One region of the Candidatus Enterococcus mansonii genome, then DNA from elsewhere that is predicted to be linked to it. Evidence: predicted binding sites of a transcription regulator. Region 1 holds the regulator's gene; each other region holds the start of a gene.
What was found. The regulator NrdR, encoded in region 1, represses ribonucleotide reductase genes. The targets are predictions, from matches to a motif close to ACACNATATATNGTGT.
Positions count from the first base shown of each region.

Region 2: nrdH (glutaredoxin-like protein NrdH) is a predicted target of NrdR. The motif match lies at 9,197-9,212, and genes of this name have one in related genera.
Region 3: nrdD (anaerobic ribonucleoside-triphosphate reductase) is a predicted target of NrdR. The motif match lies at 5,641-5,656, and genes of this name have one in related genera.

Region 1 covers NZ_NGLE02000001.1:3,128,248-3,139,129, reverse strand. The annotation lists gene dnaI (primosomal protein DnaI) at 1-130, opposite strand, end outside; gene A5880_RS14710 (replication initiation and membrane attachment family protein) at 133-1,536, opposite strand; gene nrdR (transcriptional regulator NrdR) at 1,551-2,024, opposite strand; gene coaE (dephospho-CoA kinase) at 2,262-2,861, opposite strand; gene mutM (DNA-formamidopyrimidine glycosylase) at 2,865-3,701, opposite strand; gene polA (DNA polymerase I) at 3,793-6,438, opposite strand; gene A5880_RS14685 (aldo/keto reductase) at 6,874-7,785, opposite strand; gene A5880_RS14680 (AcpB/EbpR/MafR family transcriptional regulator) at 7,844-9,322, opposite strand; gene A5880_RS14675 (hypothetical protein) at 9,852-10,415, opposite strand; gene A5880_RS14670 (helix-turn-helix domain-containing protein) at 10,692-10,882, shown strand, end outside.
Region 2 covers NZ_NGLE02000001.1:943,145-954,026, reverse strand. The annotation lists gene A5880_RS04505 (nucleotide sugar dehydrogenase) at 1-862, shown strand, start outside; gene A5880_RS04500 (LCP family glycopolymer transferase) at 997-2,103, shown strand; gene nagB (glucosamine-6-phosphate deaminase) at 2,234-2,935, shown strand; gene A5880_RS04490 (MgtC/SapB family protein) at 3,048-3,755, shown strand; gene A5880_RS04485 (AI-2E family transporter) at 4,003-5,109, shown strand; gene nrdF (class 1b ribonucleoside-diphosphate reductase subunit beta) at 5,184-6,146, opposite strand; gene nrdE (class 1b ribonucleoside-diphosphate reductase subunit alpha) at 6,225-8,384, opposite strand; gene nrdI (class Ib ribonucleoside-diphosphate reductase assembly flavoprotein NrdI) at 8,365-8,742, opposite strand; gene nrdH (glutaredoxin-like protein NrdH) at 8,744-8,968, opposite strand; gene A5880_RS04460 (FeoA family protein) at 9,426-9,893, shown strand; gene feoB (ferrous iron transport protein B) at 9,896-10,882, shown strand, end outside.
Region 3 covers NZ_NGLE02000001.1:806,861-817,742, reverse strand. The annotation lists gene dinB (DNA polymerase IV) at 1-631, shown strand, start outside; gene A5880_RS03825 (cryptochrome/photolyase family protein) at 753-2,171, shown strand; gene nrdG (anaerobic ribonucleoside-triphosphate reductase activating protein) at 2,274-2,876, opposite strand; gene nrdD (anaerobic ribonucleoside-triphosphate reductase) at 3,387-5,579, opposite strand; gene A5880_RS03810 (ABC transporter ATP-binding protein) at 5,885-6,652, shown strand; gene A5880_RS03805 (ABC transporter permease) at 6,642-8,726, shown strand; gene A5880_RS03800 (teichoic acid D-Ala incorporation-associated protein DltX) at 8,938-9,087, shown strand; gene dltA (D-alanine--poly(phosphoribitol) ligase subunit DltA) at 9,102-10,616, shown strand; gene dltB (D-alanyl-lipoteichoic acid biosynthesis protein DltB) at 10,613-10,882, shown strand, end outside.

The DNA.
Region 1 (10,882 bases):
GGTCACGATGTTCTTTAATGAATGCTTGTACATCAGCATCTTTCATGACCACTTCCACTAACTCATTATATCTTTCGTTCATATCTCTTTTTTGAATGATTTTTGACATTTCTTTTCCCACATCTTCCATGATTAATCACCTTCTTCATTTAATAATTCTCGAAGTTCTCTTTCCAGTTCAGCTTGTCTTTCTGGCGAGAGTTTCTTTTCTTCAATCGGATTGTCTACCCAATCCGGTAGCGTCTCTTGACGTATTACTCGATTATTTTGACCATAACGTTGCCGTGTTTGTTTTTGCTCTTTGCCTTTTTTGGCTATTTCTCGGACATGTTCAATTGCTTTTTCCGGTGATAATATTTCACTTTGAGCCCATTCATTAGCAATTCGGTTAACATAGTCAGCTTTTAGGGTAGGCTGTTTTTGTATATTATACACATAATTAATCAAAATATTGATCACACTATTTGGTAAGCCGGATTTACTCACTAAATATTTGACTAAAGAACGCTCTTGAGGGGTCGTATACCCACCACGTCCATTTTTCAACGCTTCTAAGTAATTTAATGGGAAATTATTTTCACTATCCATAATCATCTGAATATCTTGCGTTGAAAATCCATTCATTTTTAATGAGTTATAGCGATAGGTTTGCTGATCTTCCGAAGATAAATCCACCGATTCATTTTTTTGAAACTCGCTTCGTTTTTGTTTTTTATCTGGGTCATAGGTTCGATAAATCGTTCTTTCAAACTCTTTTACATCAATCTTACTCGTGTAATAATCAAATGATTTTGAACAGAAATCAACCATGTCTAATTCTGTTATTCCAAATAAATTATGAAAAATGAACACTTCTTCTTTAAATCCAGCAGCATTATCTGGCAGTTGAATGCCAATTTTTTCGATTCCTTGAATAAAATATGCCCAATCAAAACCTTCACTGACTGCACTTAACTTTTGAACTGGTCGTGTTTCCTTGAAAGATTCCTCTATTCTACTTAACTGTTCACTTTGAGAAATAATTTGCTCTTCTTTGAATACATATGCATCTTTAAATCCAGCAGAAACTTCTTCAAAACCTGTTAAATTAATGAATTTGGGCTTCAATCGGTCAAACAATTTATCTAACTTTCTTTGTCCTACACTGTTCAAAAGCGTTAATGTCAGTACTTCATCTTTGAAAAAACGTTCAACAGATTCAGGATGATTTAACCGGTATAAAAATCGGGTCCCAAGCTCAGAATCCTTTTGAACAAAGGTTGATAGTAAGCCAATCCCTTCAAGTTTAATTCTGGCCGCTTCAATCTGTTTGATACTCTTATCCATCATGGTTATCAAGTCCGCATGAAACAAGGAATCGCTAAGACCTTTCTCGTCAACTTCTGATAGTAAAGTCAAATATAAGCTAAACGCTTCTGAGCCAATAATCGGTTGGTATAAAAGTGTCAATATTTCTTGTTCTTTATCTGACAAAGGTGACGAAATAGCTACTTGAAAAAGACTTTTAGGATGGACGTCTTTCCAATTGTTTTCCAAGGAAAAAGACCTCCTTATTCATTAGTTGATGATTTCGCTTTGTCTACGATACCTTGCAATTCTTTTAAAAACACACTCATATCTTTAAACTGACGGTAGACACTAGCAAATCGAATATAAGCAATTTCATCCAAATTAACTAAATCTTCCATTACATATTCACCAACTAAAGTTGTTGAAACTTCATTTTCGCCTAAACTGCGTACGCGGTTTTCAACATTATCAACGATTTGTTCCATTTGTTCCATCGCAACTGGACGTTTTTCAGCAGAGCGAATAAGCCCACGTAATATTTTTTCTCTATTAAATTCTTCTCTGTCTCCATTTTTCTTTATTACCAATAACGGTGCTGCTTCAATTCGTTCAAATGTTGTAAAGCGATAATTGCAATTTTCGCATTCTCTACGACGACGAATTGCGCGACTATCATCGGCTTGGCGACTGTCAATGACTCGTGAATTATTATGATGACATCTTGGACAACGCATAGTGTTCACCTCGTTTTATTATTTTTATTTTAATCAACTATCCATATTATAACATGAAATGATTAAGAAACCAGACATTAGATATTACTTGTTAATGAAATGAATCATAACTTTTAATTGCTATAACTCCTTTGACTGAATCATCACCATTAAAAGGAATATATCTATAAAAAAACAAGGGACTGGGCCATAACTCTGTGAGTCATATCCCAGTCACATGGAAGTAGAATAGTCTGTTTATTTTATAAACTTTTTTTGCTTCAACCAGTCAATTACTTGCTGGCGTAAGTTCTCTTGACTCCCTTGATTATCAAAGATAATATCAGCTTTTTTTTTCTTCTCTTCAATTGATAATTGGCTATTGATTCTTTTTTTAGCTTCATTTTCTGACAATCCATCTCGTTTCATCAATCGCGGCAATTGAATTACCTCAGGCGTATAAACTACGGCCACTTGATCAACCATTAGATCATACCCGCCTTCATATAACAAAGGAATATCTACAATCACCAACGCTGCTTGTTTCTTTTTCACCTCAACTTGTCGAGTGATTTCTTCTCTTAAAAAAGGAGAAAGTATTTCATTTAACTTTTTTCTTTTCAGCTCATCAGAAAATACTAGACTCCCTAGCTTTTTACGATCTAAATAACCATCGGATTGAATCATCGTTGAACCAAAATTTTCAATAATCGCTTCCAGTCCTTTTGAATTTGGTTCAACTATTTCCCTAGCGATAATATCAGCATCTACAATTGGAAAACCAAACTCTTTAAAAATAGCTATAACTGTACTTTTCCCAGTAGCAATACCTCCAGTTAATCCAAGGATCATTCCCATAAATCAGTTCCTCACTTTCAAGGTTTGACATTTAGGACAAAAATGTGTACCACGTTGAGCAACTTTAATTTTTTTAATAGGTGTGGCACATCGTGGACATGGCTTGTCTTTTTGCCCATAGACATTTAAAGAAATTTGGAAGGTTCCTGCTTCTCCTAATGCATTTAGATAACTACGAATAGTCGTACCTCCCGCTTCTACAGCGCGTCCTAATACATCAATAATGGCATAATATAACCGTTCTACTTCCTTAGGTTTTAATGTATCTGCCGGTTGTTCTGGATGGATTTTCGCTTCCCATAAAGCTTCATCTACATAAATATTTCCTAACCCCGTTACTAAACGTTGGTCTAACAACAAGGGCTTAATTGCTTTATGATGCTTTTTTAATCCTTTCCGAAATTCAGGTAATTTGAATTCTGAAGGGATTGGTTCTGGACCTAATGCTAAGATTCCTTTATATGCATTTCCTTGATTTTTCTCTACCAAAACCATTCGACCAAATTTCCGAACGTCAAGATACCTCAGCTCAGTCTCATCGGTAAAAGTAAAAATAACATGAGTATGTTTGGCACGCTCATCTTCTACATCATGGGTTTCATATTTTCCTTCCATTCTTAAATGAGAAATCAGATCGTAGTTTGTCAATTTAAAAATTAAAAATTTTCCCCGACGCTCCATTTTTTCAATGGTTTGACCAATTAAATGTTGGGCAAACATTTCCGATTCTGGTGCTTCAATAATTCTCGGCCATAAAACCGTGACTTCTTTAATTGTCTTTCCAACAACTAATTGTTCTAGCCCTTTTCTGACTGTTTCAACTTCTGGTAATTCAGGCAATTTTTCATCTCTCCTTAGAAGAAAAAGACTGAAGCGAAAAGTATTTAAAACTCTTTCCTTCAGCCAGTCTTTTTCAAATTATTTTAACGAACTATTTCGCTTCGTACCATGTTTTGCCCCAGCTGCTATCAGTAATCAACGGCACATGTAAGGCAACCGCATTTTCCATGACATCTTTGACTAATGCATTTAATTTGTCTAATTCTGATTCTGGTGCTTCAAAAACAAGTTCATCGTGCACTTGAAGCAACATTGTCGCCTGCATATTTTCTTCTTTCAAGCGTTGAGCCATATTAATCATTGCAATTTTCAAAATATCTGCGGCGCTCCCTTGGATTGGCGTATTGATTGCTGTTCGTTCCGCAAAAGAACGCAGATTAAAGTTGCGGGAATTAATATCTGGCAAATAGCGGCGACGATTATACAGCGTTTCTACAAACCCCTTATCTTTGGCATCACGAACGATATCTTCCATATATTTTTTTACACCTGGATATTTTTCAAAATAGGTATCAATGTATTCTTGTGCTTGTTTTCTAGTAATTCCTAGATTTTGTGATAAGCCGTAATCACTGATTCCATATACGATTCCAAAGTTTACTGCTTTGGCTTGACGACGCATATTTGGCGTCACATCTTCTGCTTTTTCGATACCAAATACTCGCATTGCCGTACTGGAATGAATATCTTGCCCTTCAATAAACGCTTCTTTTAAATGCTGATCATCAGAAATATGAGCAAGAACACGTAACTCGATTTGAGAATAGTCAGATGAAAAAATCATCCAATCTTTTTCTCGAGGTACAAACGCTTGACGAATTTTCCGACCTTCATCTAAGCGAATTGGAATATTTTGTAAATTGGGATCAACAGAACTTAAACGACCTGTTTGTGTCAAGGTTTGAACGTACCGTGTGTGAATCTTGTCATCTGGTTGAATCACTTTTAACAACCCTTCAACATAGGTTGACTGGATTTTGGCAATTTGACGATAAACTAGAATATCTTCAACGATCGGTGCTTGTTCTTTTAATTGTTCTAATACATCCACTGCCGTTGAATAACCAGTCTTTGTCTTTTTAATCACAGGTAAACCCATTTTCTCAAACAAAATCACACCCAATTGTTTTGGTGAATTTAAATTGAATTCTTCTCCTGCTTCAGCGTAAATTTTTTGTTCGATTTCTTGAAGACGATCTGAAAATTCAATACGCATTTCTTTCAATCGGTTGGCATCTACCCGAATTCCAGTAATTTCCATATCTCCTAATATTTTTGAAAGTGGCAATTCCATTTTATAGAATAAATCAGCTTGATTTTTTTCCACAAGTTCCGCATCAAGTTTTTCTGAAAGAAAATGAATCGCTTTGACTTTTCGCGCAAGATGGTTGAAAAATGCTTCATCATCTTCTGGCAAGCCTTTTTTGGCGCCTTTTCCATAGACGGTTTCATCCGAATGAATATCTGTGTAGCCGTAATGTTGGGCCACACCTTCAATATCTGCACTATTATCATTTGTATCTAATAAATAAGCAGCTAATAAAACGTCGAATGTGATCCCTTCAGGCTTACCAACATAGCGATTAAGCGAGACATATGTGCGTTTTGCATCATACACTTTTTTCTTATAGTTATCTGACTTCACCCAGTCTACAAAGGGTTGACTTTCAAATAATTCCAAACTATTCGTTGTATAGATTTTTTTCTTTGTTCCCCATGCAACACCAACGATTGGAGAGGTATGATAATTATCTTCTAGCATTTCAACATATAACGCCATATCATCAGAAAACATCTCTTCTGTAAATGTATCGACTACATCAAAATGAACATCTTCTAATTCAACAGATTCTTCTTCAACGTTTAGTTTACTCAAGAATTGCTTAAAATCCATTTCTTTATAAAATGGAATCAATTTTTCTAAATCTTTCCCTTCGTATTTCAGATCTTCAATATTAACTTTCACTGGAGAATCTACATTGATTGTTGCTAAACGTTTCGACATAAAGGCTTGTTCTTTATCATTGATTAGATTTTCCTTCATTTTGCTTTGCTTCATGTTATCGATGTTTTCGTAGACACCCTCGACCGAGCCATATTCTTTCAATAATTTGATCGCAGTCTTTTCACCGATTTTCGTTACACCGGGAATATTATCGGACGTATCTCCAGCTAAACCTTTCATATCAATGATTTGATTAGGCGTTAGTCCATCATATTTTTCAGCCACAAACGCTGGTGTATAAGATTCTATGTCACTAACACCTTTGATGGTAATATCCACTTTAACCGAATCAGTTGCCAATTGAGTCAAATCGCGATCCCCAGACAATACAACCACATCGAACTCATCTTTAGGAACTTTAGTAGCCAATGTTCCAATAATATCATCCGCTTCATAATTATCTAATTCATAGTATTTCACACCTAAACCAGTTAATAATTCACGAATATAAGGCATTTGTTCTTTAAATTCACCAGGCGTTTTTGAGCGGCCCGCTTTGTACTCTGGGTAAAACTCTGTTCTAAAAGTTGTTTTACCTGCATCAAAGGCTACCAAAACATGCGTCGGATTTTCTTTTGTCATAACATTTTCAAACATATTGTTAAAGGCATAGATTGCATTGGTATGCAGCCCATTTTTATTTTTAAAACGCTCCAAGGAATTATGTAAAGCAAAAAAGGCTCTAAACGCCACACTATTCCCATCAACTAATAATAACTTGTTTTTTGTCATTCTTTTTCTCCTTATCTTCACCAAACTGGTTTCCTCTTCATTTTAACAAAAAACTGTCAACTTTGCAGTAGGAAGGAACTAAAGTTCGTAAAGTTAATTACAAACAAAGAAAAACCCACTCTGCACACTCAGAGTGGGTTAATTAGGAGTTCACACAAAATGAAATAATTAACTGTTATTATTCTATGTATTTATAATACAAGGAATATGTGAAAAAAATATGAACGAACGTTTCCTAAAATGTAAATTTTTAATGCAAAAAAATTCCTTCTCAAAAACTTAGGTTCAATCATTTAAACACATAAAGAGACTTTTCCACACACTAAGAAGAGTCTCTTTTCTATTAGGAATTCACACACAAATGAATTTTTCTATAGGTTTATATTACAAATCCTTTATGAATAATATGTGAAAAAAACGATTCATTTTTGTAAATTAAGGTAGAATATTTCCAGCTGCTCGATAAATCTCATACCAATCCTCTCGACTTAATACAATATCAGAGGCAGCAGATATCTCTTTAATCCGTTCTTGATTCATTGTTCCTGCAATTACTTGCATGTTGGCAGGATGTCTTAAAATCCAAGCTGTCGCTAATCCTGTTGCAGTACTATTATGTTTTTCAGCAATTCTATCTAAAACAGCATTTAAATCAGAAAATTGCTTATTTCCAATAAAAACACCTTCAAAAAAACCATATTGATAAGGTGACCACGCTTGAATGGTCATTTGATTTAAACGCGAATACTCTAAAATACTACCATCTCGATCATTACTAACTTCATCAGTCATATTTACGTGAATCCCTTGATCGATCATTCCAGTATGTTTAATGCCAAATTGTAATTGGTTTGCTACTAAAGGCTGTTCGACTGACTTTTTCAGCAACTCAATTTGCATTGGTTTTTGATTGCTAACTCCGAAATACTTCACCTTGCCTTGTGTTTCCAACTGATCAAAAGCTGTGGCTACTTCTTCTGGTTCAACTAATGTATCTGGTCGATGAAGCAATAGCGTGTCTACATAATCTACACCTAATCGCTTTAAACTCTCTTCAACAGAAGCAATAATATGTTCTTTAGAAAAATCAAACATCCCTTTGCGAATACCACATTTCGTTTGAATGATAATTTGTTCTCTTTTGATAGACGTTTCTTTTAATGCCTTTCCAAAAATGGTTTCACATTCTCCTCCGCCATAAATATCTGCATGGTCAAAAAAATCAATGCCGTTTTCATATGCAGTTTCAATGACTTTTGTAGGATTTTCGGCGCTATTTATTCTCATACACCCTAAAATGACTGATGCCACTTGTAATTCGCTTGTTCCCAATTGAATCTGTTTCATTAGAAGACCTCCTAAAATTGTAATTCTTATTTATTTTACCACACTTTCATGAAAGGGCTCACAAACCTGCACTTTTTATGTTATTTTCAATTTGAAAAAAAATGTCGTCAGAAAAGTAAGGCTCTATGAGAATAACAATTTGGGCACTTTTTTGACTTAGCATTTGATAAAAAACGGTTGTCAGAATAATATCTGCATATGAAATTGATGCGGTCGTTCGGGCATAAACAACTGCTATATTTCTTTTATTTTGAAAAAAACTAATAATTCTTTGCCCAAGTTCTTTTTCCTTTTCAATAGTAAAGTCCGTCATTACACAAATAAATATCTTTTTTTCGTTATATACAGGGGAAATCAATGAACTCATAATTGTAAAAAAGCGGTAGAATACTATTTCCTTAGGTATTAGTTGGTGCGTCAAATTTTTTTCCACTAATTCATTCACCCCAACTTCAAATTTTGCTGTGAATCTAGGGTATTTCTTCTTCAAAAATTCAATGGATTGAATCCTTTCAAAATAGGAACCTGAAAATAATTCATAATATAGGTGAAACCCTAAAAAAGCGACTATCGTTTCTTTAGAGTAATCAAATTCTTTTTCCCAAAACACCTGTTTGAATTTATTAGTAACTATTAATGTGTTTTTATAACACGTTGTTTTCTTTAAGTAGTGCTCTTGAATGAGATAAATTTGCAGGTTTAAACTAAAATAGGGTAAAAATTTTGCCTGTATAAGTAAATATAAATAGGATAACTCGTCCAAACTCAACACTTCAAGGACTTCAGTATCTTTCATTGTTTCAACAAATTGAGAATATAAAGAACTATTTTTTAAGTATTGATGCCAATCTTCTTTTAACTTTATGGTATTCCTTTTTTTATACCGCCAAACAGCTATTTCAATGAACAAAGAAAACGACTCCTTTTGAAGATCATTGATTTGAATTTGGAAAAAATGGATTAAGCGAGCAACTATTCTATTTATTTTCTTTTTTTGTTGGCATAAAAAGGATGTGGCTGTTCCTTGATAGACAAACCAGTAAAAATCGTAAACAAACGCTCGAACTTGCATTTCTTCACCAACCAGTTCATGTGATCCTCTTTTTACTTGAAGCCCTATATCATTCAGCCATGAACTAACCTTTTTCACTCGTCTTCGCAAGCTAGAATCGCTAATCTGAATCTCCTTTATAAACGCATGGGTTTCAAATTCCGTACCTTCAATAATCGATTTTAAAAATATAATTTCAGGTAAGCTATTTAAATAGTATGTGCGAAAATTCTCTATACATAAATCGTTCTCTCTTTCTAAATAAATTTTACTTCCCATTCTAGTGCGAATAGTCAATTGGTTATTTAAATAATAGCGCTTAAATAACCTTTGAAGTTTTTTTAAGTATCTCAAAATCGTTTTTGGATGAACTGCAAGCTCTTTTGAAAGCTTTTCTAATGAGCATTCCTTATTCGTAGATTTTAACAATGTAAAAAGTTCAAGTAATTTTTTTGATTCAAAGTCAAGAATTTTTGTATACTCCATCACGTAACCCCCATTTTTAATAAATATCATCATTCCAAGCAAACTTCCCACAAACTTAATCCCTCTATCTGATTATCGAAAGTTCAACAAAAAAAACAATGAACATAAAGAATATACGCAAAATTCATTGTTTTTCATTATTATTTATTTTTTTAGGGGTAAAATGGACATTTGAATCATTAAAATTCCTGTACTTAATGTTATGCTGTCTCACAAAAAGAAGACACAAATGAACGGCGAAACGAAAGTAGCTTCTTTGAAAATAAGATGAAATTACTATGAAACACAGCCGATATTGCACAACAACTGCATGGTTTCCATAGATAAGCACCTTCCCTTCATCACTTCCGATGCAAAGACTCTCAGCACAATTTACATAGTAAATCCAAAAATCCCCTATGTTTATCTTTGATTAAAGAATGAAAAAAGGCTTCTTTACAAAAAATGATATTACATGCTCAAACACATTAGTCCTGTTTTATAAATGAAAAATATAGCATTATGCGTATCTTACTTATGAGAGGATAAGTTAACGCCATGTATAGCTCTTTATCAACCAACGTGCATATTCCCTCTTCTCTTTTATTTTTTGAATCTTTCTTGCATAGGTATCTCTAATGTATCGATATACGTTTTTCTCAGATTCCAATTTTATTTCGACATACATTTGACTTATTGCATTCCGATTTGCTTTATATTTTTTTCTATTTCCACCAGTAAATCCATAAAAAATGTCCATCCCTTTAGATTCTTTTGCTATTGGAGAATATAGAAGTAGCTCTTTTTTCGCTTTTTTCAACCTTTTTAGTATATCTTCTGTTCGTTGTTTATCAAAATTTTGTTTTATGATTAGTTTAGATAATCGGGCATATTCAATGTTAGCGATATGTGTATACAACTGACTCGCGTAATCTAGTCCTTTGTATAAAATATTTGCACTGAAAGACATATTTACCAATAACTTATATTGCTGAACACAGCACTCTTCTATCTTTTGCTTGCTCTCTTGACATGGAATTTCTTTATTTAACTTTTCTAAAAATTGATATAGCAGATGATTTTTTTGTTCCTCTATTTTACTAATTTTTCTCATTTTTTTGTTCCTCCTTTAAAAGAATGAATAAATTATGGTATACTTAATTTAAAAAATAAGATAGAAAAATTAACCTCTTTCATTGTTTTTAAAATTGTATACATTAACTTTTATAGTACGATTTACAATTAACCAAACCAGAGAAATTGAATATATTTCGGTATAAAAACTATAACATTACACAGAAGTAAAAACAAGAACAAAATGAAAAAAAAACGGTACACCTATTATTAATAAAATGATATAGTAGAAGAAAGAGTTTTAGGAGGTATAAATTTGGATATTGATTTAATCGCAGCTGGCAAACGAATCAAAGAAATTAGAAAACTGCACAACTATTCGATGGCACGTTTTTCAAAAATAGTGGGTAATTCGAGTGCTAGCACTGTAAACAATTGGGAAAAAGGAAACAACTTACCTAACCAAGACCGTCTAGAAAAACTAGCCATTCTCGGTAATACAACCGT
Region 2 (10,882 bases), 2.2 Mb from region 1:
AAAAGCATTAGCAATAAAGCCAGATGCTTGCTTTATAATCAAGTCAACGGTTCCTGTCGGGTATACAGAATCATTAAAGAAAAAATATAGCACGGAAAATATTATTTTTTCACCAGAGTTTCTTCGCGAAGGAAAAGCACTCTATGACAATCTTTATCCTTCTAGAATTGTTGTAGGAGAGTGTTCTGAAAGAGCGCAAGAAATTGCAAATATGTTTCTAGAAAATTCTGCTGAAAAAAATAGTCCTATTCTTTTGACTCATTCTACTGAAGCAGAGGCTATAAAACTATTTTCTAATACCTATTTAGCTTTAAGAGTCGCATATTTTAACGAATTAGATACATATGCTGAAGTACGAGGGTTGGACACTAAGCAGATTATTGAAGGAGTAGGTTTAGATCCACGAATTGGAGCGCATTATAATAATCCTTCATTTGGCTATGGAGGTTATTGTCTTCCAAAAGACACTAAACAACTAAGAGCAAATTATGATAAGGTCCCTAATAATATTATAGAGGCAATCGTAGATGCAAACACTACACGAAAAGATTTTATTGCAGAACAAATTTTAGCAAAAAGTCCTAAGGTTGTAGGTATTTTTAGGCTGACTATGAAAGCTAATTCTGATAATTTTAGATATTCATCTATTCAGGGAATAATGAAACGATTAAAAGCAAAAGGAATAGAGGTTATTGTATTTGAACCAACATTAGATGATGATACTTTTTATCATTCAAAAGTTATTAAGAGTCTTGCAGAGTTCAAGGAGATGTCTAATCTAATCATTTCAAATCGTTTTGAAGATGAATTGAGTGATGTTAAAGAAAAAGTTTATACAAGAGATTTATTTGGAAGAGATTAATATCACTTTTACTTCTACTATTTTACAAATACATTAAGATATCATGCCAATTCCTCAAAAATGTTGCGGCATGTTTCAAATTGTGAGAAAATAGACATCATGAATTATTCTTGCAAAAAATGAGGAAGTGTCTTATGAATCTATGGAAAAAAACAATATTAACCGTTTTAGGATTAGTTCTTGTTTCGGTTGCAGGGTTTTGTGCATACGGAATTAAAATGTATTCCGATGCAAGTTATACAGTAAAAGGTGTTTATGAGTCCATTGATCGGACATCTAAAAGAAGAGATAAAGTCGTAAATATCGATGCACAAGAGCCGTTCTCTGTTTTACTGATGGGGATTGATACAGGAGACTTAGGTCGTACAGAGCAAGGGCGTTCTGACACGACAATGGTTGTTACGATTAATCCGAAAGAAAAAAAATCGACTATGATTAGTTTAGATCGGGATATTTTAACGGAAATTGTCGATAATAATACAGAAGATAAACTGAATCACGCTTATGCATTCGGTGGAGCCAAAATGGCTATTGATACCGTTTCGGAATTATTGGATATTCCAATTGATAACTACGTATCGATCAATATGAAAGGTATGAAAGATTTGATTGATGCTGTTGGCGGTATTGAAGTGGATAATACGATTGGTGAGTTTACTTTAGATGGTATCGTTGTTCCAGCGGGTAAAATCAAGTTAGACGGCACAACTGGATTGGCCTACGCTCGTATGCGTAAAGAAGATCCAGAAGGTGATATTGGTCGTCAACGACGTCAAAGAGAAGTTGTTGAAAAAATTGTAAATAAAGTCATCAGTTTAGATGGCGTATCAAAATATAGAAAAATTCTAGATGCTGTAAAAGATAATGTGAAAACTGACTTAACTTGGGATAATATGGTCGACATTCAGAAGAAATATATGCCAGCTTTTAAAGATATTGATTCATTACAATTAGAAGGTGAAGGTACTGAAATCGGTGGTATCTACTATCAAATATTAGACCCAACGAAATTATACGATGTGCAGACCAAATTGCGTGCACAATTAGGCCTAGCCAAAAATGAAGAGATGCAAGCAAAAGATACAACAAACTATAACAATTATGTTGGTGCTAGTGATAATTATGGCTATGGTGAGACTTCTACAAGTTACGGGTATGATCAAAGTGTAGAGACGAATGGTGGTTACACTGATCCAAACGCTGTGACAAACGAAAATCAATATGCAAGTGATGGTTATTAAATTCAAAACTTCTATTCTTAATCAAGAATAGAAGTTTTTTTGATTTTCTGTCTATTTAGACTAGAAATCTTTTTTTTCTGGTGTTATAATTGGACTATACCAAATATGGACGTAAAGGAGCAATTTTCTAATGAAAATTATTAAAGTAGCTAACGCTGAAGAGGGCGGAAAAAAAGCATTTGAATTGATTAAAGAAGGTATGGACAATGGTGCCAAAGTTTTAGGTCTTGCTACAGGAAGTACACCAGAAACTTTATATAAAGAAATGACTGAAAGTGATTTAGATTTTACAGATATGACTTCTGTAAACTTGGATGAGTATGTTGGCTTAGGTGGAGATGATGATCAAAGTTACCGCTACTTTATGAATGACCAACTTTTCAATAAAAAACCATTTAAAGATACGTATGTACCTAATGGAAAAGCAGAAGATTTAGAAGCAGAATGCAAACACTATGAAAGTATTATCGATAGTCATCCAATTGATATTCAAATTTTAGGTATTGGTCAAAATGGACATATTGGTTTTAATGAACCAGGAACACCTTTAGATAGTTTAACCCATGTAGTTGAATTAACTGAATCTACAATCAATGCCAATAAACGTAATTTTGAAAAAGTAGAAGATGTTCCAACAAGAGCTGTTTCAATGGGAATTGGATCAATCATGAAAGGTAAAAAAATGATTTTATTGGCTTATGGTGAAGCGAAAGCAGATGCGATTAAAGGCATGATCGACGGACCTGTTTCAGTTGATTTACCAGCAAGTGCTCTACAAAATCATCCAGATGTTGTTGTCATTCTAGATGCAGCAGCTGCAAGTAAATTATAAAAAATATGATGGTTGTGATCGAAGTATTATACTTCGATCACACTTTTTTTATAGGAACCACTTGTGCAGTTTAGTGCTATAATAAAATAGAAAAGCGGGGGGAGGTAAGAGTATAATGGATTTAAATTTAACCATTCCTGAAATTATTATTCGATTGTGTTTGGCCATGTTGATTGGTGGAGTCATTGGTTTTGAACGGCAATACAAAAATCGTCCGGCAGGAATGCGGACGCATATTCTTGTTTGTATGGGGGCAACGATAATTGCGTTGATTCAAGTTGAAATTGCTGCAAATGCTTTGCAAGATGCAACAAATCATCCTGAGTTAGCTGGAGTCATTCGGTCGGATCAAGCTCGTTTAATCGCTCAAGTCGTTAGCGGCATTGGTTTTTTAGGAGCAGGAACGATTATTGTAACGAAACAGTCAGTTACAGGACTAACGACTGCAGCTTCACTTTGGGCTGTGGCAGGCTTAGGAATTGCTATTGGCATGGGGTATTATGCTATTGCGATTACTAGTTTTATTGGTGTATTTATTGCGTTGACATTAGTGCGAAAAGTTATTCATGTACCAACAACGAAAAAATTAGAAATTCGCTATATACACAAACAAGAGACGAAGGAATTTATTAATCGGTATTTTGAAGAGCATAAAATTGAAATTGACGATGTTAATTTTAATGTGATTGTGGTTGATGATGCACAAATCTATACAAATATCTATACAATTGATCTACCAAAAGGAATGACTTACGCTGAGGTAATTGAAGATTTATCGATATACAAAAATATCACTAAACTACGTTTGGTTAATGTGTAGATGTAAGATAAAAACAAGGACAAAAAGAAATCATTTGTTATTCAGAAAGTCTCACTATAATACTTAAAAATATAAGAAAGTTTATTGATATGAAGTTGGTAAAAAAATATTTATTTTGATTTTATGTGGCTTATAGAGTTACGCACCAGTCCTACTCTTTTATAAAATGTTATTAAAAATGAAAAAAGTGTTTTTTTATAAGAGTATAGAATGATAGAATAGAAGTATCATATCTGGGAGGTTTTTCATGGGTTCTCTTTTTAAGCAATCAAAGTTACTATTTTGGACAGTGGAAATTGTCCTTACAATTATTGGTGTATTCTTTTTATTGAAAATGCCTAATATCTTTAGTCCAGTTTTGGGAATGATCTCCGCGGTATTTATGCCGTTATTAATTGCTGGATTTTTGTATTATATGTTTGAACCGATTGTCGCTTTTATGGAAAAGCGTGGTGTACCAAGAATTGGTGGATTTCTGTTAACCTTTATTATTTTAGTGATTTTGATAACCTTAGTGATCATGAATGTTGTTCCACAACTAGTCAATCAATCGTTGGAACTCAGTCAGTCGATTCCCACGTATGCGGAAAAAATGAATAAATGGCTGAAAGAATTAGGGAACCTGGAAGAATTCAAGAGCTTCAATGTACAAGAGCAGCTTGATAAGGCGAATATTACTATTAGTAATATCTTGAATTTTGCAATTGTTGGTGTGACGAGTAGTCTTTCCAAAATTGTTGGTATTTTAATGAAATTTTTCATTTTACTTTTTACAGTACCGTTTATATTGTTCTTTATGTTTAAAGATGGACATAAGTTTTTAGATGCAGCATCCCATTTTTTCCCTAAAAGCGTACGTAGTGAACTGCGTGAGACGGTGAAAGAAATGAATCAAACATTATCCGCATACATTAGCAGTACGGTTTTAGATGCATTAATCATTGGTATTTTAAGTTTTATTGCGATGACGATTTTTAAACAACCTTATAGTTTATTGTTAGCTGTTTTTTGTGGCTTAACGAATATCATTCCTTATGCAGGGCCATTCATTGGTGCTGTTCCTGCGATTTTGGTTGGGTTGTTTATTTCACCTTGGCAAGCACTTTATATGGCGATTTCTATTTTAGTGATTCAACAATTAGATGGAAACTTGGTTAAGCCATTATTAATGGGGAAATCTATGAATATTCATCCGTTGACGATTATTTTAGTGTTGATTGCATCCGGTAGCGTCGCTGGGATTATTGGGATGTTGATTTGTATCCCTGTGTATGCAGTGGTTAAGATATTAGTCATTAATATCTCTAAAATCTTTGTCATGCGTAAAGAGCAAGATCAAAGTTCTGAGGTCTAAACGAGTATAAAAAAGAAAGAACAAGTCAGAAGTGAATCTGCATTGTTCTTTCTTTTTTTGATTAAAGGAGTATGTTAGTCCATCCCGATCAAATAATCATCATCTTTCATTGCTTCTACAGTTCCTAATAGATAACCATTACCAACTTGTGAGAAGAAATCATGATTACTTGTGCCAGTGGAAATACCATTCATAACGATTGGGTTTACATCGTTAGCTGTATCTGCAAATAATGGATCCATTCCCAAATTCATCAAAGCTTTATTTGCATTGTAACGTAAGAAGGTTTTCACTTCTTCTGTCCAGCCTAATTCATCATATAATTCCTCTGTGTAACGTTCTTCATTTTCATATAATTCATAAAGAAGGTTATACATCCAATCTTTCATTTCATTTTGCTCTGCTTCAGGCAATTCATTGTACCCTAATTGGAACTTGTAACCAATGTATGTTCCATGAACAGACTCATCACGAATAATTAATTTAATGATTTCCGCTACATTGGCTAGTTTGTTATTGCCTAAATAGTAAAGAGGGGTATAAAAACCTGAGTAGAATAAAAATGTTTCTAAGAACACACTGGCAACTTTCTTTTCTAAAGGAGAGCCATTTTTGTAAATTTCATTGATCTTTTCTGCTTTTGTTTGTAGATAGACATTGGTATTTGTCCATTCGAAAATATCATCAATTTCTTTTTTTGTATTTAATGTACTGAAAATAGATGAATAGCTCTTTGCGTGAACGGATTCCATAAATTGGATATTATTTAAAACAGCTTCTTCATGTGGCGTTCTAACGTCATTTCTTAGTTGTTCCATACCGCTTTCGGATTGAACGGTGTCCAGTAATGTCAAACCACCAAAAACGTAACCTACAGTTGTTTTTTCTAGGTCTGAAAGAGTTCTCCAGTCATCTAAATCATTAGATAAAGGAATACGAGTATCTAGCCAAAATTGCTCTGTTAGCTTTTCCCACGTTGATTTATCAATCACATCTTCAATGGCGTTCCAGTTGATTGCCTCATAATATGTTGCCATGTATTTTCCTCCTTGGTACCTTCGCATTAGAATACAGTAAATAATAGAGAAGTTGTTTTTTCTTGTTGTTCAACTATTCTAGATTACACAACTTTCACATTGGTTACTACCAATTTCTTCTGCATCATCTGTAAATGTTCTTACATAGTAAATTGATTTAACACCTTTATGGAAAGCGTAGTGACGTAAAATGTTTAAATCACGTGTTGTTTGTTTTGGTGAATCTTTCCATTCATATAAACCTTCTGGAATTTCAGAACGCATAAACAATGTTAAACTCATGCCTTGATCGATATGTTGTTGTGCAGTTGCGTAAACATCGATGACTTTACGCATATCCATATCATACGCAGAAGTGTAGTATGGAATCGTATCATTTGCTAGATAAGGAGCAGGGTAATAAATTTTACCGATTTTTTTCTCTTGGCGTTCTTCAATCATACGAGTAATTGGATGAATGCTGGCACTTGTATCATTGATATAAGAAATTGAACCATTAGGAGCTACAGCTAAACGATTTTGATGATATAAGCCATCTTTTTTCACAGCATCACGCAAGTTAGCCCAGTCTTCAGCAGTCGGCACAAAGATATCTTTAAAGATTTCTTTGACCTTATCGGATTTTGGAGAGAAATCCCCATCAATATATTTATCAAAATATGAACCATTCGCATAATCTGATTTTTCAAAATTATGGAAGGATTTATTGTATTCTCTAGCAATGTTGTTGCTTTCTACTAATGTCCAGTAGTTCAATAATGTAAAGTAGACATTTGTAAAGTCTAAGGAATCTTTAGAGCCGTATTCCATGTGATTTTTAGCAAAGAAGGTGTGTAATCCCATCGCACCAAGTCCAATGGTATGACTTAATCTATTTCCGTTTTGAATAGAAGGAACTACATCAATATCTGAAGCGTCAGTTACAAAAGTCAACGCACGTGTCATTGCACGAACAGATTTACCAAAATCAGGGCTGTCCATCAAATTAACAATATTTGTTGAACCTAAGTTACAACTGATATCTGTACCAAGTGTTTCATATTCTTGTTTGCCATTTAAAACAGACGGAGTCTGAACTTGTAAGATTTCTGAACATAAATTACTCATGATAATTTTGCCATAAGCAGGATTGCTTCTATTTGCGGTGTCGATATTAATGATATATGGGTAACCAGATTCTTGTTGTAATTTAGAAATTTCATTTTCTAAATCGCGGGCTTTGATTTTACGTTTGCGAATTTTTGGATTCGCAACTAGATTATCATACTCTTTTGTGATATCAACGTAAGAGAATGGCACACCATATTCACGTTCTACACTATAAGGACTGAATAAGTACATATCTTCATTTTTACGAGCTAATTCATAAAATTTATCAGGAACAACGATACCTAAAGAAAGAGTCTTCACACGAACTTTTTCATCCGCATTTTCCTTTTTTGTTGAAAGGAACATTTCGATATCTGGATGGAAAACGTTTAGGTAAACAACTCCAGCACCCTGACGTTGACCCAATTGATTAGAATAGCTAAAGCTATCTTCGAATAATTTCATAACAGGAACCACGCCACTAGCAGCGCCTTCGTATCCTTTGATAGGTGCGCCTGCCTCACGTAAGTTTGCTAATGTGATACCCACACCGCCGCCAATACGTGATAATTGTAAAGCCGAGTTGATCGAACGACCAATGCTGTTCATATCGTCTGTTACTTGGATCAAGAAACAAGAAACAAGTTCACCACGGCGTTTACGTCCTGCATTTAAGAAAGAAGGAGTGGCTGGTTGATAGCGTTGATGAATCATTTCGTCTGCTAAAATCATTGCAAGTTCTTCATTACCATCAGCAAAATATAATGCGTTAAATGCAACACGATCTTCATAGCTTTCTAAGTATTCAGTTCCTGCATTATTTTTAAGTGCATATTGTGAATAAAACTTGTAAGCTGCCATAAATGATTTAAATTCAAAATGCTGTTCATCAAGAAATGTATATAATTGTTCAATAAAAGCCATAGAATATTTTTCAATAAATGCTGTTTCTAAATAATCATTGTCGATCAAGTAATTGATTTTTTCTTCTATAGTATTAAACGTGCGCGTATTTGGAAGAACATTTTCTTTGAAAAATGCTTCTAGCGCTTCTTTGTCTTTATGCAAAGGGATTTGTCCATCCACAGGACGATTGATCTCATTATTCAGTTTAAAATAGCTAACATCTTTAATTTCTTTTAGACTCAAGTTCATTCACTACTTTCTTAAAGGATTCTACATCTTCATCCGTACCGCTAAACTCAAAAGCAAAAAGCATAGGGACACTGTAATCACGTGCAATATCTTTGGCTGTATATACAAATAATTCCGCAAAGTTGCGATTGCCACCGCCTGCAACACCTTGAAGGTGCTCACGATTGCTTTTATAATCAAGAAAATCGTTCACTACTTCAGTTATTTCCTGGTCGTAAGTAGGAACGATGAGGACAAAGGGCTCATTTATCTCAAAAAAAGGATTCGCAGGCTCAATTTCGTAAGCTGCCAAATCCAATTTTTTAATGAAGCGTCTGGTTTGTCCAGTGACTGTAAAATAGACAAGTTTCATCTTAGCTAGCCAATTGTTTTAATTGATCAGGACGGAAGCCTACAACTGTTGTAGCATCAGAAGTGATAACCGGAACACTTTGGAATCCTTGTTCTTTTAACCAATCGATTGCGTCTGGTTGGATATCGATATTTACTTCTTCAAATGCTATATTATTCTCGCTTAAAAAGCGTTTTGCCATTTTACATTGGATACAATTATTTTTAGAAAAGATTTTTACGTTCATTTTTTATTCCCCCTCAATTAGTTTACTTCACTAGTATAAATCTATCAGAGAAAAAGTCAACACTTAGGCACTATATATTGTGGTTGTTTTTTGTTCGAATACCATGTTTTGTGTTTTTGAAAGAAATATGAAAGCACGTATTCTCTAGATTTGAGCGACTTTTATTGCCATTTTTGTGTTTAAAAAAGAAATTTATTAAATTTTAGGTTGGAATTTTTAATCCATAAAACACAAGATATAGTGTTCGATTATAAAAGAACACACTAGAAAAAGTTCCTAATTATAAGTCAAATTATTTTCTTACTATAGGTAGAAAGAACGTTGATTTAAGTAGCATAAAAGGGTATACTAAATGAGAACGATTATCAATATCATTTCTGGGATGAATGAAACTTTTTCACAAAATATATATTATTTATAATTATCAAAAAAAGAATAAAAAGTAGGAGGATAACATATGTTGACATTGGCACAAGCAAAGTTAAACAAGGTTTATACGATTGAAGAGATCCAGGCAGAAGGTTTTGCGAAGAAACATTTAAATAATCTTGGTCTTGTGCCAGGAGGAAACGTTGTGTTGCTCAATTATTCCAGTGAGAACGGTATTGTACTTTTACATAATAGTAGAATCGCAATTAATCGATCTGTACTGAATCAAATTACAATAGTAGAAAAAAGTATAAATGAAGAAAATTGGTTGTCTTTAGATCAATTAACAGTAGGCGAAAAAGCGCGTGTTGTTGGCATTCATGGACAAGGAGCGGTCAAAAGACGTTTGATGGATATGGGCTTAACAAAAGGGGTGGATCTTTTTGTTAGGAAAATGGCGCCTTTAGGTGATCCAATTGAGATTAATCTCCGTGGGTATGAATTGACGTTGAGAAAGAATGAAGCGGAACTAGTTTTGGTACAGAAAGAAGGATAAGGATGAAAGAACAGCATATTGCTCTGACAGGAAATCCAAATAGTGGGAAAACAACGGCATTCAATGCACTGACGGGTGCAAATCAATATGTAGGAAATTGGCCGGGAGTCACTGTTGAACGAAAAGAAGGAAAGCTGAAAACAAACAAACAATTGACGATTCAAGATTTACCAGGCATTTATTCTCTTTCACCATACACACCAGAAGAAGTTGTTGCGAGAGATTATCTGCTTAGCGGTAGCCCAGATGTCATCGTAAATATTGTTGATGCGACAAATTTAGAACGAAATCTGTATTTAACTACTCAATTAATGGAAACAGGGATTCCTGTTGTCATTGGCTTGAACATGATGGATATTTTAGATAAAACGGGCAAGAAAATCAATATTGATAAACTTTCTTATGGCTTAGGTGTGGATGTATTAGGCATAAGTGCTTTGAAAAATCGAGGGTTGGATGAATTGGTCAAAAAAGCTGTGAATGCACCAGAAGTGTTTCCGCCAGAGTTTAACTATCCAACCTATGATAATCGATTAGAAGCGGCACTGAATGAAATCATCGATGTTCTAGGGAATAGTGTACTTGAAAAGCAAGCGCGCTGGTATAGTATCAAATTATTTGAACGGGATACTAGAGTTCAAGAAGAACTGAAACTAAGCACATTACAAGAAAAAGAGATTGAAGAAATTATTAATATCACGGAGAAAATTTTTGACGATGATAGTGAAGCGATTGTAATTAATGAACGGTATGAGTTTATTACGCGCTTAACAGCTCTTTGTGCTATTGAAAAAAATGAAATCACCTTTAGTACGAGTGATAAAATCGATCGAGTTGTTACAAATCGTTGGCTGGCTCTGCCGATTTTTGCGATGATTATGTGGTTTGTTTATTATTTAGCGATTCAAACTGTCGGTACGATGGGGACAGACTGGATTAATGATGAACTATTCGGTGATATTGTACCGACGACAGTTGCAAGTTTGCTT
Region 3 (10,882 bases), 2.3 Mb from region 1:
TTCCGATTTCCAAAAGCCTAAAGGATTAACGGTTGTCATGCCTGATGAAGCAGAAGCTTTTTTAAAAGCATTACCGATTGAAAAGTTTCATGGCGTTGGGAAAAAAACGGTTCCTAAGATGAATGACTTAGGGATATTTAATGGCGAAGATCTTTATAACAGAGATGAGATGGAGCTCATTCGTTATTTTGGTAAAATGGGTTATTCTCTGTATCGAAAAGTTCGAGGCATCCATGATTCTCCTGTAAATATCACTAGAGATCGCAAATCAGTGGGAAAAGAGCATACATATGGCACGCCTTTAACGACAGAAGCACAAGTAACAGCTCAATTAAGGCAGTTAGCTGCCAGAGTGGAAGAATCCCTAGAAAGGGTTCAAAAGCATGGGAAAACAGTTGTTTTAAAAGTTCGTTATGCTGATTATACGACGGTGACCAAGCGCCAAACACTCCCAGAATATATTTCTAAAAAAGAAGAACTATACTATCAAGCCAATTTGATTTGGGAAGAGATTCTAGGATTAGAACAAGGCATTCGTTTATTAGGGATTACATTGACTAATCTAGATCCGATGACCTATGAGAATATTGTGTTGCCATTATGGGACAAAGAAGAAAATAAGTATTCATAAAAATAACAGCAAAGTAAAAGGCGCCGAAAAATAAAGTGATTTAAATTACATGTTAGTATTCGTTAGAAACGTCTTTCTGTGCTACGATTGACATATAATAAGAGGTTAGGAAGGAATAAATATGGGAAAAACGATTATGTGGTTTCGAAAAGATCTACGCTTCGATGATAATACGGCCTTTAATAAAATGTTGGAGAATAGCCCAGAATCAGATGAACGGATTTGTCTATTCCAATTAAATCCAGCGCAGTTTTTGAAAGGAAGTTATAATCATGATGCGTTTTTCTCTAGTTTGAGAACTTTCTATAGGGCTGCCAAAGCTAAAGATATAGACATTCATTTTTTATATGGAGATACAGAAGAAAATTTTTTAGCTTTAAAGAAAGCATATAGTGATTGGGATACAATCTATTTTAATAAAGATGAACGAGGTTTTGGCAGACAACGTGATCAAAAAATGTCAGCTTTTTTTAAACAAAACCACATTAAAGAATATTCATTTCAAGATAGTCACTTACATGGAGTGGAGGAAATTAAGAAGCCTACGGGAGAAAGCTATAAGGTATTTACCCCTTATTTTAGAAAATGGTCAACAATGCCCAAACGACCTTACGAAAGAAACAAAAGCTTGAGCCGCACGTTTACTCAGCTATCTCATCCTTTATTTAACGAAGGCCAAAAACAATTTGAAACGCTCGTTGAAAAAATAGAATTACCATTTGAATACGAGTGTGGCGAAGAAATCGCTGAAAATTATTTAAAAGACTTCGTAAAAAATCATTTACATAACTATCAAGAAAATAGAGATTATCCATCCTTAAATCAAACAAGCCAACTTTCAAGATTTTTAAGAACAGGGGAAATATCGATTCGTAAAGTATGGCATGCGATGAATGCTGAACCTGATTCGGATGGACGTCACACGTTTATTTCTGAACTTTGCTGGAGAGATTTTTACAATATGATTTACTTTGAAAATCCTAAGCAAAGAACGCAAGAAATCAAAGAACAATATCGACAACTAAAATGGAGCTATAATCAAGAGCTATTTGATAGCTGGGCGAGGGGAAATACAGGGTATCCAATTGTGGATGCAGGAATGAGACAATTGAATCAAACGGGCTGGATGCATAACCGCTTACGAATGATTGTTGCTTCTTTTTTAACGAAAGATTTAATGATTGATTGGCGAATGGGGGAAGAATATTTTCAAGAAAAATTGATTGATTATGACTCAGCAAGTAATATTGGCGGGTGGCAATGGGCTGCTTCTACAGGAACTGATGCAGTTCCTTATTTTAGAATCTTTAATCCAACAACACAAGGAGAAAAATTTGATTCTAAGGGAGATTTTATTAGAGCGTTTGTTCCAGAATTACGTATTGTACCTAATGATTCTATTCATGAACCGCATAAAATGTCATTAGAACGTCAAAAAGCTGTTGGTTGCTATATTGGAAAAGATTATCCAGCTCCGATTGTTGATCATAGCAAGATGCGCCCTGAAATTCTTTCATTTTTTAAAAATGGTTCTTCTTAAAAAATGAAGGTCGGAAAAGAAGTGGAGCATTTGTTTTTTGTTCTTACCATTTATTCGATAAAGTCTTTGTATAAAATGGCAAAAGCCATATTCATTTTTAAACTAAATGAATGTGGCTTTTTTTATTTGCTCGTATGCTTGATCTGCGTCATGGCATTTTTCCCAAATAACAGCTTGTTTACAAGCTAAAGATTTTTTTACATCAATAATTCGTTGATTACTACTACCTCTGAATTGAAGATTTAAATTTTTTTTAGATAATTCAAAACGGCCATCTACTAAGATATCTATTTTGTTTAATAATTCAAGTTTGTCATCGGATTCTAATAGCAACTCTTCAAACGTATAACCAGACCAAGACCAGATATCTTTTTTTTCACCGAATTCTTGATGGATTCGATCCACAACGCTTAGGCATACCTCTGTATTCAAAAAAGGTTCTCCACCTAATAAAGTTAAGCCTTGCACGTAATCATGAGATAAATCCTCGATGATTTTGTCTTCTAATTCTTTTGTAAAAGGTTTGCCGTAATGAAAATTCTGCACAGCTTTATTAAAACATCCCTCACAAGCAAATAAACACCCGCTGACATAAAGACTGTTTCTTACACCTTCACCATCAACAAAGTTAAATGCTTTGTAATCAGCAATGTAATTTTGACTAAGATTATCTGCTAACCATTCTTGTGGTTTAGGATTATTCATATTTAATCATCCTTTCAAATAAAAACGATGCCTGTAAAAGAGTGCATAAGCCAGCTCTCTCAATAATAAGGAGTAAAAATCCGCGATAAAAAGCATCGCTATATTTTTCTTTCTTATTATTCGAGAGCTAAACGACTTATTCCGCTTTTTATCTAATCTAGCTGTACGAACCAGATCTCTCAATAAATAGATAAAATGCTGTAAAGATAAAAACATCTTCACATCATTTTCCTAATTTGTTCGAGATCTAACCAGTTCGTTCCGCTTTTTATTTAATCTAGCTGTACGAACCAGATCTCTCAACAAATAGATAAAATGCTGTAAAGATAAAAAACATCTTCACATCATTTTCCTAATTTGTTCGAGATCTAACCAGTTCGTTCCGCTTTTTATTTAATCTAGCTGTACGAACCAGATCTCTCAACAAATAGATAAAATGCTGTAAAGATAAAAAACATCTTCACATCATTTTCCTAATTTGTTCGAGATCTAACCGGTTCGTTCCGCTTTTTATTTCATATGTTTCACTCGAGAAGAGATTTCTTTATGTCTTCCGTGAACCATCGGTCTAGCTTGGGGATTACCAAGATAACCACAAGTTCGTTTTACCACATCACATGATTTTGGATCATGATTGCCGCATTGGGGGCATTCAAAGCCACGTTCTGTTGGATGGAAATCTCCTTCAAAACCGCATTCGTAACAATGATCGATCGGTGTGTTTGTTCCTAGATAGCCAACGCGATCATACGCATAATCCCAAACAGACTCTAATGCTTTAGGATTTTGCTGTAAAACAGGATATTCACAATAATGGATAAAACCGCCAGAGCAATATTGTGGATAATCTTTTTCAAAGTCTAATTTTTCAAAAGGTGTTGGATTTTTGCGAACATCATAGTGGAAGCTATTTGTGTAGTAATCTTTGTCTGTGATATTTTCTACTATACCAAATTTTTCAGTATCTAAACGACAGAAACGGTCAGTTAAACTTTCACTTGGTGTTGAATACACACTAAAGTGATAGCCATAATCGTTCCCCCATTTATCTGCATGAGTTTTCAAATCTTTTAAAATCGCAATCGTAAAGTCTTTGGCTTCAGGATTTTCTTCCCAATCGCCACCATAGAAGGCTGAGGCCACTTCATATAAACCAATATATCCTAATGAAACCGTGGCACGTTTATTTTTAAAGAGTTCGTTGACAGAATCTTTTCTATCCAGGCGTTTTCCAAAAGCACCATACATATAAAGAATCGGTGCGTTTGCTGGAGTTGCTTCTTTACAGCGTTCAACACGATAGACTAAAGCATCTTTCATCGTTTCTAAGCGTTCTTCTAGCAGTGTCCAGAACTTCTCAACATCTCCTTGAGCTTCCATTGCGATTCTAGGGAGATTTAAGGTGACAACACCTAAATTCATACGTCCGACGTTGATTTCTTCACCATGCTCATCTTTCCAACCTTGTAAGAACGAACGGCAACCCATTGGCACTTTAAAACTACCAGTTAATTCGACTAATTTATCATAGTTTAAAATATCTGGATACATGCGTTTAGTCGCACATTCTAATGCAAGTTGTTTTACATCGTAGTTTGGATCGTTTTCGTTCAAGTTCACTCCACGTTTCAAAGTGAAAATCAACTTAGGAAAAATCGCTGTCCGTTGCTCACTTCCTAAACCATTAATTCGAATTTGTAAAATTGCTCGTTGAATTTCACGTTCAAACCAATTTAATCCTAAACCAAAACCTAAAGAGGTAAAGGGCGTTTGACCGTTAGAGGTAAAAAGTGTATTGATCTCATATTCTAAACTTTGCATCGCATCATAAATGTCTTTTTGTGTTTTGGATTTAGCATATTCCTCTTGACGTTCAGCGCCCTCAATCCATTCTTTAGCATCTGCTAAATGTTTTTGATAATTTAATTCAGCAAATGGCGCTAATAATTCATCCACACGATCCGCAGAACAGCCGCCATACTGGCTAGAAGCAACATTTGCAATAATTTGTGAGATTTGGGCTGTTGCAGTTTGAATTGATTTTGGAGACTCAACATCGGCATTGCCAATTTTAAAACCATTATTTAGCATCCCTTTAAAATCGATTAAGCAGCAGTTGGTCATTGGTGTATATGGATGATAATCCAAGTCATGATAATGAATATCGCCTTTTTGATGGGCATTCGCCACATGAGGAGGAAGTAGTTTCAATCCAATCGATTTTCCTACGATTCCAGCAGTTAAATCACGTTGGGTGTTAAAAACATCACTATCTTTATTGGCATTTTCATTGACAACACTTTGGTCTTTATTGATTAATTTGCTAATCGTAAAATTAATATCCGTTGCCTTACTACGTTCAAAGTCACGACGGGTACGGTAATTGATATATTCTTCAGCCAGCTCATATTCATTTCTAGCTAACAAAATATGTTCAACAATATTTTGAATTTCATAAATTTTTACGTTCTCATTAAAACGGTCTGAAATTTCTTGATCGATTCGTTCCACGATGTCTTTAATTCGTTCATGGGCAAGCGGATCCAACGAACCACGAATTTTTTGTTCAGCTTTGATCAAGGCGTCATAAATTTTTTGATCATCAAAATCGACCAAGCGCCCATCTCTTTTAACGATTTTCATCGTGTGTAAGGCTGAATTCGTAGAGTTTACTTCATTATTAGCTTGCTTTATTTCCATCATTGCTACCCATCTCCTCATAGATTTATTCCTTTCTAATCATAAATCAATTCAATGAATCTTTCAACTATATATAGTGTGACATTTAAAAATAATATTGGTTTTGTAACTATATGTAGTGTTTATTAGAAATGAAAACCTGTGAAAACAATTGCCTAAAAGATTTGTAGAAATTATCACAACATTCTTTTGAGAAAAATAAAAGAATCCTAATTTTTTTTAGTATTACTTAATTGTAAGTAGAAACGATGTTCAGCCACATAAAATATTGGTAGAATGAAGACAATGAATAAACTGGAGCGAATACTATGAAAAAAATTTTAGAAGTAAACCATTTGAGTAAGTCTTATGGTTATCGAAATAACAAAGTACAAATATTGAATAACGTTTCTTTTTCAGTTGATCAAGGTGAATTTGTCGGTATTATGGGACCTAGTGGAGCTGGAAAATCAACCTTACTGAATACGATCTCAACCATCACACTACCAACAACAGGTAGTGTTCGAATTGCTGGTCAAGATATATTAAAGATGCGAGACAATCAGGTCAGTGATTTTAGACGTAAAGAATTAGGATTTATTTTTCAAGATTTTAACTTAATGGACACGTTAAATGTCAAAGATAATATTATGTTGCCTTTAGCTGTTGATCGAATGCCGTTAAAAGAAATTGAACAACGTTTATCTCATGTTGCAGATGTATTAGGCATTGATCAAATTCTAACTGCGTACCCAACTACGATATCTGTTGGACAAAAACAACGAGTTGCTGCTGCTAGAGCGTTAATCACAAGACCTAAGATTATTTTTGCTGATGAACCGACAGGCTCCCTGGATTCTAAATCAGCAGCAGAATTGCTTCAGTATATGACAAATATGAACATACAAGATGATGCAACGATTATGATGGTTACGCATGATCCTTACACAGCTAGTTATTGTAATCGGATTTTATTTATAAAAGATGGTGTTATATTTTCAGAAGTTGTCCGTCAAGGTTCTCGAAAAGAATTTTTTAATCGAGTGATTGATATGCAAGCAACGATTGGCGGAGGTGGCCGTGTCAATGATTTTTAGATTGTCATGGAAAAATTTCAAAGGGCAATTCCTTAACTATTTGGTCTATTTTGTTAGTATGACATTTGCTGTAGTTGTTTATTACTGTTTTAGCGCTATTACATATAATAGAAGTTTGATTAGCAGAGCAGGTCAAGAAGTCCATATCAATAATGCTATGAGCTTAGGCGGCGGCTTGGTCGTTATCATGATTTTAGGCTTCATGTTTGCTGCGAATCATTTTTTCCTATTAAAAAGGCAAAGAGAAATAGGGCTCTATCATTTAATTGGTATGCGTAAAGGACAAATATCCTTTTTATTTTTTATTGAAACGTTAATTTTAGGTGCTGTTTCTTTGGTAACTGGGCTTATTTTAGGCATTGTTTTTTCCAAACTTTTCTCAATGATACTTGCAAAAGCGATGTTTTTACATGTAGAAAGTCTTTTTTTTATTTCAATTCCTTCGATGATTCAAACAAGCATTGCTTTTGTTTTTATGCTTTTAGTGGTATCGATTAGAAGTACTTGGTTAATTTATCGTTATCGAGTATCCAAGCTATTCCAATTGCTAAAAAAAAGCAATAAAGACCTAAATAAATTGTCTATCATAAGCGTTGGTTTAGGCATACTAGGTATTCTATTTATAGGAGCAGGCTATTATTTATCTTATCAAGTTGTCTCTTTTGCGACCTTTTTGATGGGAACGAAAATTGGTTCGGCAGGTTTTTTATTAGCACCGCTGTTCATTATGGCTATTTGTATTTTGGGGACGTATTTATTTTTTAAGCATACAATTTATTTGGTTGTTTATTTACTGGGAAAAGATAAATCCAATTATTATCGAAATTTAAACATGCTGGCACTAGGAAATACGAAAATTCATATCCGTAGAGGGAGTAATACCTTGTCTTCTGTTACTGTTTTCATTGCGATTGCATTGGGAATGATAGGTGGAGCAGCATCGGCCTATACGATTGGAATGAATTCAGTCAATGTGACAGCACCAACAGATTTTATTGTGGCTGAGGACAGCTTTAAAAAAGTAGAGCAAATAATTAAAAAGGAACCGGATACAACTATCGATTCGGTAGTTAAATTAAGATATAAGTTGACGGGCAGTCAATTTCATCTTAAAATTGGACAGGAACAAAATCAACCTACGCTAAGTCCAATCAATTTATTGGCGCTATCAAATTATCGTGAATTTCAAAAAATAAATCCTTATTTAAAAAATCTTGAGCTAAAAAACAAGAATGATATAGTTATTTTAGATAGTATCCAGAATGTGTTAGGCGGCTTTGTTCGTTATGATTCCAAGTTTCGTATTCAAGGTGGCTTAACTTTTCATGTATCTGAAATACGATCCGATTATTTGGGTCAAGATTTATTGCGTTATACTTTTCCAACAGTAATTATTTCTGATGAACAGTTTCAAAAAATAAACACAGGTCTTGATTACACGTTAATGGCTTTTAATGTTAATACAAAAGATGAAGAGTCACTAGCAAATACATTAGCTGATGCAGTGAAACCGCAATGGATATCACCTGTGTATTATGATTATAAACTGATCAATAATCAAATAGAAGGCTACACAACGAAGACAACTCAACAAGTTGATGATAAAAATTCTGATGAGTTTAAAGAAAATAACGAACAAGAATTTTGGCAGCTAAATTATACGAATCGTTTTTCGGAATCACGATATCAACGAAGAGCAATGGGCGTCTTTATTTACGTTGCCATGTTCTTGGGTATTTTAGCATTGATTATTACTGGAAGTATCTTGATGTTACAACAGTTTTCAGAAGCTGAAAGAGAGAAAGAAAGTTATGATTTGTTAAAGAAAATCGGTATTCCTAAAAAAGAAATCACCAAACTTGTTTATCAGCAAAATAGTATCATTTTCTTCCCACCGATGATTATTGGTGTTTTACATGCAACTTTTGCAGTGTATGTATTTAGCAAAATTATTACAAGTTCTGGCTATTGGTTGGCATATCTTGCTTGCGGGATCTTGATTTTAATTTATTTAGCTTATTATTTTTTAACATCAGCGATTTATTCTCGAATTATTCATGGGAAAGATCGGTAACAGATTGTTTTTTAACAGTAATTTTACGTAAAAGAAGGTGGCGCAAAACGGTTTGACTGTGTCCTACCTTCTTTCTCTATGAAAGTGACAAAACTGTTAGTTGAAAAAAGGCTGTAATCAAAAGATTATGTTTCTTTTCTTCTTTTTTTTGATTACAATGACAGTACTAAAATTTGAATATGATTATATGAGTTTTGGAGGCAATAATAACATGAGCAATTTTTTTAATCGCCCCAATGTACAATATTGGGGAAAATTTATTGGCAGAACCGTCTTTTATTTTGTAATATTGTTAGTGTTAATCTATTTATATCACTATAAAAATATTGATGGTGGAACATTTATTTATAATGAATTTTAAGGGGGAGATACTTCATGACGATTTTAAATATTATTGAAACGATCGATCGTTGGGGGATGAAGGATGCTGAGCGCCCCGCTTATATTGAATCAAATAGAACCTATACTTATGGAGAATTAAAAAAAGATTCTGACGCAATTGCCGCATATTTAAAAGAACATGTGGAGCGATCACGTCCAGTAGTTGTTTATGGAGAATTAGAAGTTGAAATGCTTGCCTGCTTTTTAGGTGCATCAAAAGCAGGTCATGCTTATATTCCAATTGAAGCTCATACACCAAAAGACAGAGTTGAAATGATTCTAGAGGTGGCAAAGCCAGCAGTAATTTTTTCTATTAAAGAATGGCCGGAGATAACTACGACGGCTGAGGTTATTTCTTTAGAAAGATTGCGAACAGTTTGCATGGAGACAGTGCCTGTAAATGATTTAAACCCTGTGGCAGGGTCAGAAACGTATTATATTATTTTTACTTCTGGAACAACAGGTGTTCCTAAAGGGGTTCAAATCAGTCATACTAATCTTTTGAGCTTTGTTAATTGGGAATTGTCTGACTTTGGTATTTCAGAAGGCATGCGCTTTTTATCCCAAGCGCCTTATTCATTTGATTTATCAGTCATGGATCTATATCCAGCATTAGCTTCTGGAGGATCATTAACACCTTTACGTAAAGATATAATCAATGATTTTAAACAATTGTTTAAAACCTTACCTACCTTAGACATTGAAGTCTGGGTTTCGACACCATCCTTTATGGATATTTGTTTGATGGAACCAACATTTGATGGAGAACATGCAGCGAGTTTAAAGGTCTTTCTTTTTTGTGGGGAAGAGTTGCCTAAAGAAACAGCACGTAAATTACTTGAACGTTTCCCGAATGCTAGTATTTTTAATACGTATGGTCCAACAGAAGCGACTGTAGCTATTTCAGGGGTTGAAGTAACGAAAGACTTATTAGATACGTACAATCGTGTACCAATAGGCTATGTAAAAAAAGATACGACTGTCTACATCATGGCTGGTGATCAGGAACTATCAGCTGGTGAGGTGGGAGAAATTGTTATTGCAGGTCCAAGTGTATCTAAAGGGTATCTGCATAACCCAGAAAAAACAGCGGAAGCGTTCTTTGAATACAAGGGGCAACCTGCTTATCGAACGGGTGATGCTGGCAAATTAAGTAATGGTATGCTGATTTATGATGGACGAATTGATTTTCAAGTAAAATTGCACGGATATCGTATTGAATTAGAAGAGATCGATCATCATCTGGCTGAAGTTTCGTATGTGAAACAAGCAACGGTTGTACCTAAGTATCAGGAACATAAAGTTCAACAACTAATTGCTTTTGTCGTTGCTAATCCTCATGAGTTTGAGAAAGAATTCAAATTGACCAAAGCAATCAAAGAAGAATTGAGCCATCTAGTGATGGATTATATGATTCCACAGAAATTTATTTACGTTGAACAATTACCGCTTACTGCAAATGGAAAGATTGATCGCAAAGGATTGATGAATGAGGTGAATGCGACATGATCGATTTTCCTCATATGATTCCTTATGCGAATCCGATTTATTTTATCTATTTATTGATTGCTCTTGCGCCGATGATCATTACATTATTAACTAAAGGAAAACGCTGGTCTTGGTATCAAGTGTTGATTACATTAGTGTTTTTATATATTAGTTTTGGCGGTGAAAGTTGGAAGCAAGGTGTTGCGCTGATTATTTATGTTTTTTGGCAAACGATTTTGGTTTGGTTTTATTTCCACTATCGACAAAAGAAAAATGCTAGTAGTGTC